DNA from 2 places in the Pseudomonas sp. GW822-FHT02E03 genome. Region 1 is predicted to be linked to the other one. Evidence: predicted binding sites of a transcription regulator. Region 1 holds the regulator's gene; the other holds the start of a gene.

What was found. Region 1 encodes sigma-54, which starts transcription at its own class of promoters, with help from an activator protein. Its sites were predicted from a motif close to ANTGGCATNNANNTTGCTNT; they were not measured.
Positions count from the first base shown of each region.
Region 2: a site for sigma-54 is predicted at 2,373-2,392, ahead of glnK (P-II family nitrogen regulator). Genes of this name have one in related genera too.

Region 1 covers NZ_JBXAOA010000004.1:52,326-59,349, reverse strand. The annotation lists gene AC1RQB_RS04550 (class II fumarate hydratase) at 1-220, shown strand, start outside; gene AC1RQB_RS04545 (DUF2753 family protein) at 248-688, shown strand; gene AC1RQB_RS04540 (superoxide dismutase) at 690-1,301, shown strand; gene AC1RQB_RS04535 (ZIP family metal transporter) at 1,332-2,225, shown strand; gene AC1RQB_RS04530 (HPr family phosphocarrier protein) at 2,328-2,600, opposite strand; gene rapZ (RNase adapter RapZ) at 2,616-3,473, opposite strand; gene ptsN (PTS IIA-like nitrogen regulatory protein PtsN) at 3,476-3,940, opposite strand; gene hpf (ribosome hibernation-promoting factor, HPF/YfiA family) at 3,953-4,261, opposite strand; gene AC1RQB_RS04510 (RNA polymerase factor sigma-54) at 4,341-5,834, opposite strand; gene lptB (LPS export ABC transporter ATP-binding protein) at 6,020-6,745, opposite strand; gene lptA (lipopolysaccharide transport periplasmic protein LptA) at 6,745-7,024, opposite strand, start outside.
Region 2 covers NZ_JBXAOA010000002.1:118,047-125,070, forward strand. The annotation lists gene AC1RQB_RS02425 (secondary thiamine-phosphate synthase enzyme YjbQ) at 1-241, opposite strand, end outside; gene AC1RQB_RS02430 (ammonium transporter) at 456-1,793, opposite strand; gene glnK (P-II family nitrogen regulator) at 1,829-2,167, opposite strand; gene AC1RQB_RS02440 (accessory factor UbiK family protein) at 2,586-2,852, shown strand; gene AC1RQB_RS02445 (BRO-N domain-containing protein) at 3,277-3,804, shown strand; gene AC1RQB_RS02450 (HigA family addiction module antitoxin) at 3,816-4,079, opposite strand; gene AC1RQB_RS02455 (YifB family Mg chelatase-like AAA ATPase) at 4,527-6,020, shown strand; gene glyA (serine hydroxymethyltransferase) at 6,133-7,024, opposite strand, start outside.

The sequences.
Region 1 (7,024 bases):
GGTCAACGAGGCCCGGCTCAAGGAAGCGCTGTCGCGCAATCCGATTCTGGTCACTGCACTCAACCCGATCATTGGTTACCAAAAAGCCGCCGAGATTGCCAAGAAGGCTTATCAGCAGGGCCGGCCGGTGATCGATGTCGCCCTGGAACACACCGACCTGACGCGCAGCCAACTGGAAGAATTGCTCAACCCAGAGAAGCTCACCGCAGGCGGCGTGTAATCACCGCTACCGCTTTGGAGGCTCACCATGGAGCACTGGAAACGCACGATCGAAAGAGCAAATCGCTGTTTCATGCTGGGAGAGCTGATCGATGCCCGCGAGGCCTACTTGCAGGCATTGGCCCTGGCCCAGGTGTTGTTCGAGCGCTGGGCGGATGCCGACGAAGCGGTGGCGGCTTGCGTGATTTCCCACCATAACCTGGCGGACCTGCACCTGCGTCTGAACCAGCCGGAGGAGAGCGCCGAGTACCTGTGCGCGATCCATCAACGGCTTTTACAGACCATGCAAGACCCGCGACTGGCGCCGGCTTTGCGTGAAGCCGCGCTGCGCCAGAGCAGCAAAACCTATGTCGAGCTGCTGAATTTCATCAGCGAACACGGTGAGTATCCGCGCACCCACAGATTGCTGCGCACCGACACCGCTTCGACCTCGCATCAGCCTGCGCCCTTACAACATGGAGTTCATTGAAATGGCTTTTACCTTGCCTGCCTTGCCGTACGCCTATGACGCCCTGGAACCGCACATCGATGCGCAAACCATGGAAATCCACTACACCAAACACCACCAGACCTACATCAACAACCTCAACGCTGCAGTCGAAGGCACTGAATTTGCTGAATGGCCGGTGGAAAAACTGGTGGCGGCTGTCCAGCAATTGCCGGAAAAGCTCCGTGCTGCAGTGATCAATCAGGGCGGTGGGCATGCCAACCATTCGTTGTTCTGGGAAGTGATGGCACCCAACGGCGGAGGCCAACCTGAAGGCACGCTGGCCAAGGCGATCGACGAACAGCTGGGTGGTCTCGACAGCTTCAAGGAGGCCTTCACCAAAGCTGCGCTGACCCGTTTTGGCAGCGGTTGGGCCTGGTTGAGTGTGACGCCGCAAAAGACCTTGATCGTTGAAAGCAGCGGCAACCAGGACAGCCCGTTGATGAACGGCAATACGCCGATTCTCGGCCTGGACGTCTGGGAGCACGCGTACTACCTGCGCTATCAGAACCGCCGTCCGGAATACATCAATGCGTTCTACAACGTGATCAATTGGCCTGAAGTCGCTACGCGTTATCAGGCTGCGCTGGTTTAAGTCTTCTGTAAAAACAATCCAGGGCTGACTATGGGCACTGAAACACTGGCGGTCGGAAGTGGACGAATGTTTCGTTACGCACTGGAATCGCTGTTACTGCTGGCGGGCATGACGTTATTGGCTGCTCAAGGGCTGAGCTGGCTGGACCTCGAACCGAAACTGCAGCGCGCCCTGCAAGGCGGGGCGATTTGCGCCTTGGGCACGGCTTTGGGCGCGGTGCCGGTGCTGGTGATTCGGCGGATGCCCCAGGCAGTCAGTGATTCGCTGCTGGGTTTCGGCGCCGGAGTGATGCTCGCGGCGACGGCGTTTTCGCTGATCGTGCCCGGCATTGCCGCGGCTGAAAGCCTCGGGCTGACGCCTTGGGCGGCCAGCGGCCTGATCAGCTTCGGCATCCTTCTGGGCGCATTCGGGTTGTTTCTGGTGGATCGCAGGGTGTCTGGCGCTGCGCCCGAAATGCTCGTGGGGACACTGAAGCGATCGGTGATTGCACCGCGGATCTGGTTGTTTGTGTTCGCCATCATCGCCCACAACATCCCGGAAGGCATGGCGGTCGGCGTCTCGGCCGGTGGTGGCATGCCTGACGCCGACAGCCTGGCCATGGGCATCGCCTTGCAGGATGTGCCGGAAGGGCTGGTGATCGCGTTGGTGTTGGCCGGAGCAGGGGTGTCGCGGGTCAAGGCGTTCCTGATCGGTGCCGCGTCAGGGTTGGTCGAGCCGGTCTTCGCACTGTTGTGCGCCTGGCTGGTGAGCCTGGCCGAACTGTTGTTGCCGTTGGGGCTGGCACTGGCGGCCGGTGCGATGCTGCTGGTGGTGACTCACGAAGTCATCCCCGAATCGCGCCGCCATGGTCACGACAAACTGGCCAGCCTTGGGCTGCTGATCGGGTTTTGTCTGATGATGGTGATGGATACCGCGTTGGCTTGAAAAACAAGAAAAGATCGCAGCCTCGTTTCACTCGACAGCTCCTACAAGGATCGGCATACCGTAGGAGCTGTCGAGTGAAACGAGGCTGCGATCTTTTGCTGTTTATTCGCCTTCGTCGAAGAAGTTATTGATCAGTGCCACCAATGCATCCAGCGCTTCCTGTTCCTGCTCGCCTTCGGTATTCAGGTGAATTGTGGTGCCTTTGCCAGCGGCCAGCATCATCATGGCCATGATGCTTTTGCCGTCGATCATTGATTCCGGTGTACGGCCAACCCTGATCTGGCAAGGATACTGACCCGCTACCCCAACGAATTTTGCAGACGCGCGGGCATGCAGGCCCAGCTTGTTGATGATTTCGATTTCCAGAGCAGGCATCGCGATGTGAATCCTTTAGCTGAGGTCGCGGTGGCGGACCTGGACGTTCTTCAGGTTTTTTTGCAGGACCTGACCCAGACGTTCGGTCAGGTAGACAGAGCGGTGATGCCCGCCAGTGCAGCCAATGGCAATGGTGACATAGGCGCGATTGCTGGCAGCAAAGCGGGGTAGCCATTTGAGCAAGTATGAGGAAATGTCCTGGAACATCTCTTCGACGTCCGGCTGTGCCGCCAGGTACTCGGCCACCGGTTGATCGAGCCCGGACTGTGCCCGTAGCTCCGGCTTCCAGTAAGGGTTGGGCAGGCAGCGCACGTCGAACACCAGATCGGCGTCCACCGGCATGCCACGCTTGAACCCGAAAGATTCCACCAGGAACGCAGTGCCGGGCTCCGGCTGATTCAGCAGGCGCAGCTTGATGGTATCGCGTAGCTGATACAGGTTCAGATTGGTGGTATTGACTTTGAGGTCAGCCAAATCGGCGATAGGCCCCAGCAGATTGGTTTCGTCCTCTATCGCCTCCGCCAGCGAACGATTGGCGCTGCTCAACGGGTGACGACGGCGAGTTTCCGAAAAGCGCTTGAGCAAGGTTTCTTCGTCAGCGTCCAGATACAGCACATCGCACTGGATATGCCGGCTGCGGACCTCTTCCAGCAATTCGGGGAACCGTGACAGATGGCTCGGCAGGTTGCGCGCATCGATGGACACGGCCACCAGCGGTTGTGCCAGTTCGGTGTGAATCAGCGCACGTTCGGCCAGCTCCGGCAGCAAGCCGGCAGGCAGGTTGTCGATGCAGTAGTAGCCGTTGTCCTCGAGCACATCGAGGGCGGTACTTTTACCTGAGCCGGAGCGGCCACTGACGATGATCAGGCGCATGATTAGTGACCGTTCTGCTCGTCCAGGACAACCTGATACAAGGCTTCGTTGCTCGGGGCGCTGCGCAGTTTTTCACGCACTTCCTTGCGATCCAGCATGCTGGCAATCTGGCGCAGCAATTCCAGGTGTGCATCGGTGGCGGCTTCCGGGACCAGCAGCACAAACAGCAAGTCAACCGGGGCACCGTCGATGGCATCGAAATCGATAGGGGCTTCCAGGTGCAGCAGCGCACTGATTGGCGAGGTGCAGCCTTTGAGCCGGCAGTGGGGGATGGCGATGCCGTTGCCGAAACCGGTAGAACCGAGTTTCTCACGGGCAATCAAGGCCTCGAAGACGTCCTGCATTTCCAGATCCGGTACTTCGCGGTGGATAAGGTTGGCAATTTGCTCGAGGGCTTTCTTTTTACTGCCACCCGGCGCGTTCACTTGGGAACGGCCGGGGGTCAGGATGGTTTCTAGTCGGATCATGGATTGGGGGTGTTAACGACCGGTCGCGCCCTGGAGGAGGCTCTGGGTCTTTTCCTTATGCTTTTTAAGTTGGCGATCCAGCTTGTCGGTCAGCAGGTCGATGGCGGCATACATGTCCGTATGCTCGGCATTGGCGACCACTTCTCCGCCGGGAATATGCAGCGTGGCTTCGATCTTCTGCAGCAGTTTTTCGACGTTCATCGTGACTTGCACATTGGTGATCTTGTCGAAATGCCTCTCTAATCGGTCGAGTTTTTCGCCGATGTAGGTGCGCAGGGGTTCGGTCACTTCCAGTTGGTGTCCACTGATGTTGACTTGCATACAGCTTCTCCTTCGTTGCCAGTGCATAAAGCGGCAGGCAGAAATGCCTGCCACTGGAACGCTGTGGCGAGCCCGGCGGCTACATCAACCGCTTCCGTTCGCTGGAAGGCGCGATCCCCAGGGATTCGCGGTACTTGGCGACGGTGCGACGGGCTACCTGAATGCCTTGTGCCTCCAGTAAACCAGCGATCTTGCTGTCACTCAACGGCTTTTTCTGATTTTCCGCGGCAACCAGTTTTTTGATGATCGCGCGGATCGCCGTGGACGAGCATTCACCGCCTTCAGAGGTACTGACGTGGCTGGAAAAAAAGTATTTCAGTTCATAGATGCCCCGTGGGGTATGCATGAATTTTTGCGTGGTTACCCGTGAAATCGTCGATTCATGCATGCCGACTGCTTCGGCAATGTCATGCAGCACCAACGGCTTCATGGCTTCGTCACCGTATTCGAGAAAGCCGCGTTGATGCTCGACGATCTGGGTGGCGACTTTCATCAGGGTTTCATTGCGGCTTTGCAGGCTCTTGATGAACCAGCGAGCCTCCTGCAGCTGATTACGCATGAAGGTGTTGTCAGCGCTGGTATCGGCGCGGCGCACGAAACCGGCATATTGGGCATTGACCCGCAGGCGTGGCACTGATTCCTGGTTCAGCTCCACCAGCCAGCGCTCGTTGTCCTTGCGCACGATCACGTCGGGAACGACGTATTCGGCTTCGGTGGACTCGATTTGTGAACCCGGGCGTGGGTTGAGGCTCTGGACCAATTCGATGACCTGGCGCAGCTCATCTTCCTTGAGCTTCATGCGGCGCATCAGCTGGCTGTAATCGCGGCTGCCGAGCAGGTCGATGTAATCGGTGACCAGGCGCTTGGCTTCGGCCAGCCAAGGGGTCTTGGCGGACAACTGGCGCAGTTGCAGTAGCAGGCATTCACCGAGGTTGCGGGCGCCGATGCCAGCGGGTTCGAATTGCTGGATGCGGTGCAGGACGGCTTCGATTTCGTCCAGTTCGATGTCCAGTTCCGGGTCGAACGCTTCGAGGATTTCCTCGAGGGTTTCGTCCAGGTAGCCCTGATTGTTGATGCAGTCGATCAGGGTTACGGCGATCAGGCGATCGGTGTCGGACATCGGTGCCAGGTTCAGTTGCCAGAGCAAATGGCTTTGCAGGCTTTCACCGACCGATGTGCGGGTGGTGAAATCCCACTCATCGTCATCGTTGCTAGGCAGGCTGCTGGCGCTGGTCTGGTAGACATCCTCCCAGGCTGTGTCGACGGGCAATTCGTTGGGGATGCGCTCGTTCCAGTCGCCTTCCTCAAGGTTATCCACCGTCGGGGCGGTTTCCTGGTAGGAGGGTTCCTGAATGTCGGCGTTGGGTTTCTGTTCGGCGCTATCGGCCAAGGGGTCGGCGTTATCGAAGTCGTCGCCTTCTTCCTGGCGTTCGAGCATCGGATTGGACTCCAGAGCCTCCTGGATTTCCTGTTGCAGGTCCAGGGTCGACAATTGGAGCAGGCGGATGGCCTGTTGCAGCTGCGGTGTCATCGTCAGCTGCTGGCCCATTCTCAAGACTAGCGATGGTTTCATGGCAGGGGCTTAACACCTTATTCGCCGGCGCACATGCGCCATCCACTACAGGGCGCCGAAGCGCCAAACATAAGCAAATTATATGCCCGAAACTGAAGTGTTTGCCTAGAGCGCTGTAACAATAAAAAGTTATTGATTTTTTATTGAAACGAGCGCCCCTTCGACGACCCGGGCACCTCAGGTGCTTACAGGCGGAACTCGTGGCCCAGATACACTTCCTTGACCAGTTCATTGGCGAGGATGGTGGCGGAGTCACCTTCAGCAATCAGTTGGCCATCGTTGACGATGTAGGCGGTTTCGCAGATATCCAGGGTCTCACGAACGTTGTGGTCCGTGATCAGCACGCCAATGCCTTTAGCCTTGAGGTGATGGATGATCTGCTTGATGTCACCCACCGAAATCGGGTCCACGCCGGCGAAAGGTTCGTCGAGGAGGATGAATTTCGGGTTGGTAGCCAGTGCCCGGGCGATTTCCACACGGCGGCGTTCACCACCGGACAGGCTCATGCCGAGATTGTCGCGGATGTGATGGATGTGAAATTCCTGCAGCAGACTTTCCAGCTCTTGGCGACGACCGGCCTGATCGAGCTCCTTGCGGGTCTCGAGGATGGCCATGATGTTGTCGGCCACCGACAGTTTGCGGAAGATCGACGCTTCTTGCGGAAGATAGCCGATGCCCGCCTTCGCACGACCGTGCATCGGCTGGTGGCTGACGTCCAGGTCATCGATCAGTACGCGGCCTTGATCGGCCTGTACCAGGCCGACAATCATATAGAAACAGGTGGTTTTACCGGCGCCGTTAGGGCCAAGCAGGCCGACGATCTGACCGCTGTCGATGGACAGGCTGACGTCGCGCACGACCTGACGGCTCTTGTAGCTCTTGGCCAGATGCTGAGCTTTCAGAGTTGCCATTACTGGGCCTTTTGCTCGTCGGTTTTCTTCTTCGGCTGGATCACCATGTCGATGCGAGGGCGTGCCTCGGTGACCTTGTTACCCGTGGCGCGACCGGCGCTCGCAAGCTTTTTGACCGTGTCGTAGACGATTTTTTCGCCTTGGGTGACGTTGTTGTCCTTATCGATGACCTTGGCGCGATCGATCAGCACTACGCGGTTTTGCGAGGCGTGGTACTGGATAGTTACGCCGTAGCCCTGGACCGGCTTGGTATCGCCCGCCGTTTGCAGTTGCTCGAAG
Region 2 (7,024 bases), on a different contig from region 1:
TATGCTCATAGCCGTCTGTTCCTTGTGGGATCAGACGATTGAAAAATCGTTCGAAGTCGCGACGTACCGCCGGATCGGCGTTCTCGTTGATGGTCAACGACGCCGAGGTATGCTGTAGCCACAAATGCAACAGACCGACCCGACACGCCTTGAGTTCAGGCAAGCCAGCGAGTAATTCGTCCGTTACCAGATGAAAGCCTCGGGGCCGTGCTCGCAAGGTGATCAGAGTCTGTTGCCACATACAGTTCTCCGCACGTTCGGGGCGCATTCTAGCGCGCTCTGGAAAAAAACAAAGGCCCTAATATTCCTTCAATCGTGTAAGCCATTGGCCGTAGAAAATCGCCCGTCGTAAACGCGACTGAACGCGTGAGAAAAAACCTTTCAGCCCTTCCTTCACTGACAAATTCCAGACAAAAAAATGCCCGGCAAGCCGGGCAAATTTTTCATGCGCGTGCTTACAAGTTGTAGCCGCGTTCGTTGTGAAGCGCCAGATCGATGCCGACAGCTTCTTCTTCCTCGGTGATACGCAGCCCCATGACAGCGTCCAGGACCTTGAGGATGATAAAGGTGACGATCGCGGTGTAGATCACCGTGAAGCCCACGCCTTTGCATTGAATCCAGACTTGAGCAGCGATGTCGGTAACGGTGCCGAAGCCACCAAGGGCCGGTGCCGCGAACACGCCAGTCAGGATTGCGCCGAGGATACCGCCGATACCATGCACGCCGAAGGCATCCAGGGAATCGTCATAACCGAGTTTGCGTTTCAGGGTGGTGGCGCAGAAGAAGCACACCACGCCCGCCGCCAGACCGATCACCAGAGCGCCCATCGGGCCCACGGTGCCTGCCGCCGGAGTGATTGCAACCAGACCGGCCACCACACCCGAGGCGATACCCAGTGCGCTTGGCTTGCCGTGAGTGATCCACTCGGCAAACATCCAGCCCAGCGCCGCAGCAGCGGTGGCGATCTGGGTGACTAGCATCGCCATGCCGGCAGTGCCGTTGGCGGCGGCAGCGGAACCGGCGTTGAAGCCGAACCAGCCGAACCACAGCATCGCGGCGCCCATCAGGGTGTAGCCGAGGTTGTGCGGAGCCATCGGGGTGGTCGGGAAACCTTTACGCTTGCCCAACACCAGGCAGGCAATCAGACCGGCCACACCGGCGTTGATGTGCACCACGGTGCCGCCGGCGAAGTCGAGAACGCCCCAGTCCCACATCAGGCCGCCGTTACCGGACCAGACCATGTGCGCGATCGGTGCATAAACCAGGGTGAACCAGATGCCCATGAAGATCAGCATGGCGGAGAACTTCATCCGCTCGGCGAACGCACCGACGATCAACGCGGGGGTGATGATGGCGAAAGTCATCTGGAAGGTGATGAAGACCGCCTCGGGGAACAGTGCCGCGGGACCGGTCAGGCTCGAAGGCGTGACACCGGCGAGGAACGCCTTGCCCATGCCGCCAAAGAACGAGTTGAAGTTGACGACGCCCTGCTCCATGCCGGTGGTGTCGAACGCAATGCTGTAGCCATAAATGACCCACAGAATGCTGATCAGACCGGTAATGGCGAAGCACTGCATCATCACGGAAAGAATGTTTTTCGAGCGAACCATGCCGCCGTAGAACAGCGCGAGACCGGGAATGGTCATGAACAGCACAAGGGCTGTCGAGGTCATCATCCAGGCGGTATCGCCGGAATTGAGGACTGGGGCCGCCACTTCGTCTGCCGCCATGGCCAGGCCGGGCATTACGAGGGACAACAGGGCTCCTAGCCCTGCGAATTTACGCAGAGTCATATTGTTTTCTCCTGGGGCGTTGGGTTTGTGGCGGCTTAGATTGCGTCGGTATCGGTTTCGCCGGTACGGATGCGAATCGCCTGTTCCAGATTGACCACGAAGATCTTGCCGTCACCGATCTTGCCGGTGTTGGCGGCCTTGGTTATCGCCTCGATAACCCGGTCCAGATCCTTGTCGTCAATGGCGACATCGATCTTCACCTTGGGCAGAAAATCGACCACGTACTCCGCGCCGCGATACAGCTCGGTGTGACCCTTCTGCCGACCGAAGCCTTTGACCTCAGTAACGGTAATGCCCTGCACGCCGATCTCGGACAGCGACTCGCGCACGTCGTCCAGTTTGAACGGCTTGATGATGGCAGTGACTAGCTTCATGAAAACTCTCTCCCGAATTGGTGGACTTGCCCCAGGAAAACAAACCCGACTCAAGTCTAAGCGCAGTGCCTGGCTTTGTAACGCATCGTTCGGCCTTACCTGCCCGTCCGACGCCAGCTAACCACTCCGCACGAAACTTCCCCCGTTCCGCTTGGCGCACTGCATTCGTCACAGCGACTGCATCAGTGCATGGGTCACCAGCGACTAAGCAGAAAGCTTGCCATCTATCCAAAACCCATTGATTTCAATACCTTGGCCGCTACCGAAGAGCCTCTCGCCCGATTGACGCAACCGTTACGCACAACAACAGTGCGCGGCCGCCCACTCGACTGCGCGAAAAGCGTGCATCGCTGCTGCCGAGATTGACTATAGACACTGCGTGATACACTGCCCGCCATTGTTGACAGGAACATTTCCCATGCTCGCGCCCAAAGACTTCCTCGACGCCCTGAGCGGCACCGCCTCCCGCCTCTTCAGCGGCGACACCCCACTGCCAAAAAGCGAAATCGAAAGCCAGTTCAAGGCTTTGTTGCAGAGCGGCTTCAGCAAGCTGGATCTGGTGAGCCGGGAAGAGTTCGACAGCCAGATGGTCGTACTGGCACGCACCCGCGCACGGCTCGAGAGTCTTGAAGCGAAAGTGGCGGAGCTGGAAGCGAAGCTCAATCCACCTGCTGACGCCGAGTAACTGATCGTTCCCACGCTCTGCGTGGGAATGCCGCCAGGGACGCTCCGCGTTCCGCTCCAGATGTGACGCAGAGCGTCACGGGATGCATTCCCACGCAGAGCGTGGGAACGATCATTCAGCGCTAATTCAAGGCTGAGTCCTACAAGAAAACCACCGCCGTCCGATTGCGCCGCAAAGCCCCGGTTCCTAAGCTAACCCAATGCTGAATGTTCAGCACTGGGTTTGGCGACCCGGAAGCTTAAGGCGCACGACGACCATCCGATGGCGGGCTTATTCCCGCCACATCGAGTCATGGCGGTTGTGCGTGGGAGATCTTCGGGTCTGCCGGGTTCCTTTTGCTCCGGTTCGCCAACCCGCGTACAGCTGCCACCCAATCGTTTGGCGACGATTGACGGCAGCCCCTTTTGCAAAAGGAGCTGTATCAATGAATAGCGATGACGCTTATCTGATTCCCCACATCTTCACCCGCCACAAACTCCACCTCCACGCCCTCCTCCTGGAAAACCAACCCTGGTTCAGCGCCCGAGACCTCGGCCGCCTACTCCGCCTCTTCCTCGACGAACGAGCGCTACGCAAACTCGATCCCGACCAACACCAAACCGTACAAATGCTCATCCACGGAGCCATCGAAAACACACTGCTGATCAGCGAATCCGGCGTCTACGCGTTACTGGTTTACCACTACTGCCCCGAATACCGAGGCCTGCGCGAATGGCTGACCCACGACGTGGTGCCAGCCCTCAGAGACGCCCAACAACCCACCTCAACCGAACGCCCGATTCTGAGCCTGCTGAATTGGCCGCAGATGTCGTTGAGTTTGCTGCACTGGAATAACCAGCCGTGGATTCGGCTGCAAGACGTTCCGCAGCTGCTGCCGAATGAGGAACGACCGCGAAGTCCGGTCAATGCGCCGTGGTGGAAGCGTGCTTCGCGGGTGCTGCAGTCTTTTTAATTACCCGAAGCTCACCCACGCTCGATTTCGGCTCTGCGCTGATCGTAGGTCGATTGCAGGTTTAGCCAGAACTCGGGCGTGGTTTTCAGGTAGAGCGAGAGCTTCTTTGCGAGCTCAGGACTGATACCACTCTCCTGCATCACAAGGGCTCTCACGTCACCCGCGCCTTCATTCAACAAGCTAGCTAGCCCAGCCGCCGTAATGCCCAGAGGCACTAGAAACTCCTTTTCAAGGATTTCGCCAGGGTGAATCGGCCGCATTCCAGAATTACTCATTTCCCCTCCTGAGGGCTCGATCAGCTGTGATCATAAGCAGCCACGTCGATCCGACAAGTGCGTTCGTGAGTTTTCACCGAAGTCCTTCATTTATCCAAGACCGGTCCTACAAAAAACTAGCTGCCATGGCTGATTACGCCTAAATACTGGCCGCGACATAACCTTTGTAGCAGCTGCCGAAGGCTGCGTTCGGCTGCGCAGCAGCCGTGAAATCAGATCACGCAGTGCATCTGGCAGACCGCACAACTTGAATTTACGACTGCTGCGCAGTCGAACGCAGGCTCCGCCAGCTGCTACGGATTGCGTTACGGCTTAACTGACTGGAATCAGCTCCCCCAGCAACATCCTGCGAAAGTTTGGTTACTCCGTCGCCACGCTAAATCATCCGCCCACGACTACCCTTCAAAAAACCGCAGGAAGCGGTCCTCGTCAGCTCAAGGAACGACCATGTCCCTCTCCATCGTCCACAGCCGCGCCCAGGTTGGCGTGGAAGCGCCCGCCGTTACCGTAGAAGTCCACCTGGCCAACGGGTTGCCGTCACTGACAATGGTCGGTTTGCCCGAAGCCGCCGTGAAGGAAAGCAAAGACCGGGTGCGCAGCGCGATCATCAATTCCGGCCTGCAATTTCCGGCACGGCGCATCACCTTGAATCTCGCTCCCGCCGATCTGCCAAAGGACGGCGGGCGATTCGATCTGGCGATTGCCTTGGGAATTCTCTCGGCCAGTGTGCAAGTGCCAACATTGACGCTGGATGACGTGGAGTGCCTGGGAGAGCTGGCACTGTCGGGCGCAGTGCGGGCAGTTCGTGGGGTGTTGCCGGCAGCGCTGGCGGCGCGCAAGGCCGGGCGCACGTTGGTGGTGCCGCGGGCGAATGCCGAGGAGGCGTGCCTGGCTTCGGGGTTGAAGGTGATTGCGGTGGATCATTTGCTGGAAGCGGTCGCGCATTTCAATGGCCACACGCCCATCGCCCCCTACGCGTCCAACGGTTTGCTCTACGCCAGCAAACCCTATCCAGACTTGAACGAAGTGCAAGGGCAACTCGCGGCCAAGCGAGCCTTGCTGATTGCGGCGGCAGGGGCTCATAACTTGCTGTTCAGCGGACCGCCGGGGACGGGGAAAACGTTGTTGGCGAGTCGTCTGCCGGGGCTGTTACCGCCATTGGCCGAGAGTGAGGCGCTGGAAGTCGCGGCGATTCAATCGGTCGCCAGTTGTGTGCCGCTAAGTCATTGGCCACAGCGTCCTTTCCGACAGCCACACCACTCCGCGTCAGGCCCCGCACTGGTGGGCGGCGGCTCGAAACCGCAACCCGGCGAAATCACCCTCGCCCACCATGGCGTGCTGTTCCTCGATGAGCTCCCGGAATTTGATCGCAAGGTATTGGAGGTATTGAGAGAGCCACTGGAATCCGGCCACATCGTGATTTCCCGCGCCAAGGACCGCGTACGCTTCCCGGCACGCTTTCAATTGGTCGCGGCGATGAATCCTTGCCCCTGTGGATATCTTGGCGAGCCCAGTGGTAAATGCAGTTGTACACCGGACATGGTCCAGCGTTACCGCAACAAACTGTCGGGGCCACTGCTGGACCGCATCGACCTGCATTTGACCGTAGCCCGGGAAAGCACGGCGCTGAACCCGATCAAGGCCGGTGACGACACGGCCAGCGCTTCTGCCCTGGTTGCCCAGGCCCGGGAGCGTCAGCAACAGCGTCAGGGCTGCGCCAACGCCTTTCTCGACCTGCCAGGGCTACGCCAGCATTGCGCGTTATCCAAAGCAGATGAAGGCTGGCTGGAAAGCGCCTGCGAGCGACTAACCCTTTCGCTTCGTGCTGCTCACCGCCTACTGAAAGTCGCCCGCACCCTGGCGGATCTTGAACAAGTAGACGCTATCAGTCGCAGCCACGTAGCCGAAGCACTGCAATATCGGCCATCAGCACCCAGCTAGAGACGCAACAGGTTGGCATCGGATGCACCCGTTCGTCCCAGGCGCCTTGCCGCGCGCCTGGTTTTTCGCCCAATGACGGACATCAGCCTGGTAGTAGCCCGGAGTAACAGGGTTAACGATAGACAGGATGACGGCGGCAGAGCTCCACCACCTGTTCGCGCACGTGGTGCCCGACCCTTTCGCTGTCGCCGTTTTCCAAGGCGTCCAGGACGTCGCACAACCAGCCCGCCAATTGTTCACATTCGATCACGCCGAAACCACGGGTAGTGATGGCTGGGGTACCGATGCGCAGCCCGGAAGTCACGAACGGTGAGCGTGGGTCGTTGGGCACCGAATTCTTGTTAGCGGTGATGTAGGCATTGCTCAGGGCCGCATCAGCTTCCTTGCCGGTATAGGGCCTGTCGGACAGGTCGATTAGCATCATGTGATTATCGGTGCCACCGGAGACGATCTTGTAACCACGCTCTTGCAGCACGGCCGCCATGGCCCGGGCGTTGATCACCACTTGGGTCTGATAGGTTTTGAACTCGGGCCTCAGTGCTTCCTTGAAAGCGACGGCTTTGGCGGCGATCTGGTGCATCAATGGGCCGCCCTGAACACCCGGGAATACCGCAGAATCGAGTTTTTTGTAGAATGCTTCATCTTGCCCCTTGGACAAAATCAAGCCACCCCGTGGGCCCCGCAGGGTCTTGTGCGTGGTGCTGGTGACCACATGGGCGTGCGGCAATGGGTCCGGGTATTCTCCTGCGGCGATCAACCCTGCGACGTGGGCCATGTCGACCCAGAAAATGGCTCCGACCTTGTCGGCAATCGCCCGCATGCGCGCCCAGTCTTTGTACCGGGAGTAGGCGGAAAAACCACCGATCAGCATCTTCGGCCGGGTTTCCAGGGCGATACGTTCCATCTCGTCGTAGTCAAGAAAGCCCGTCTCCGGGTCAAGGCCATAAGGAACGATCTTGTAATGACGGCCCGAGAAGTTTGAAGGGTTGCCGTGGGTCAGGTGG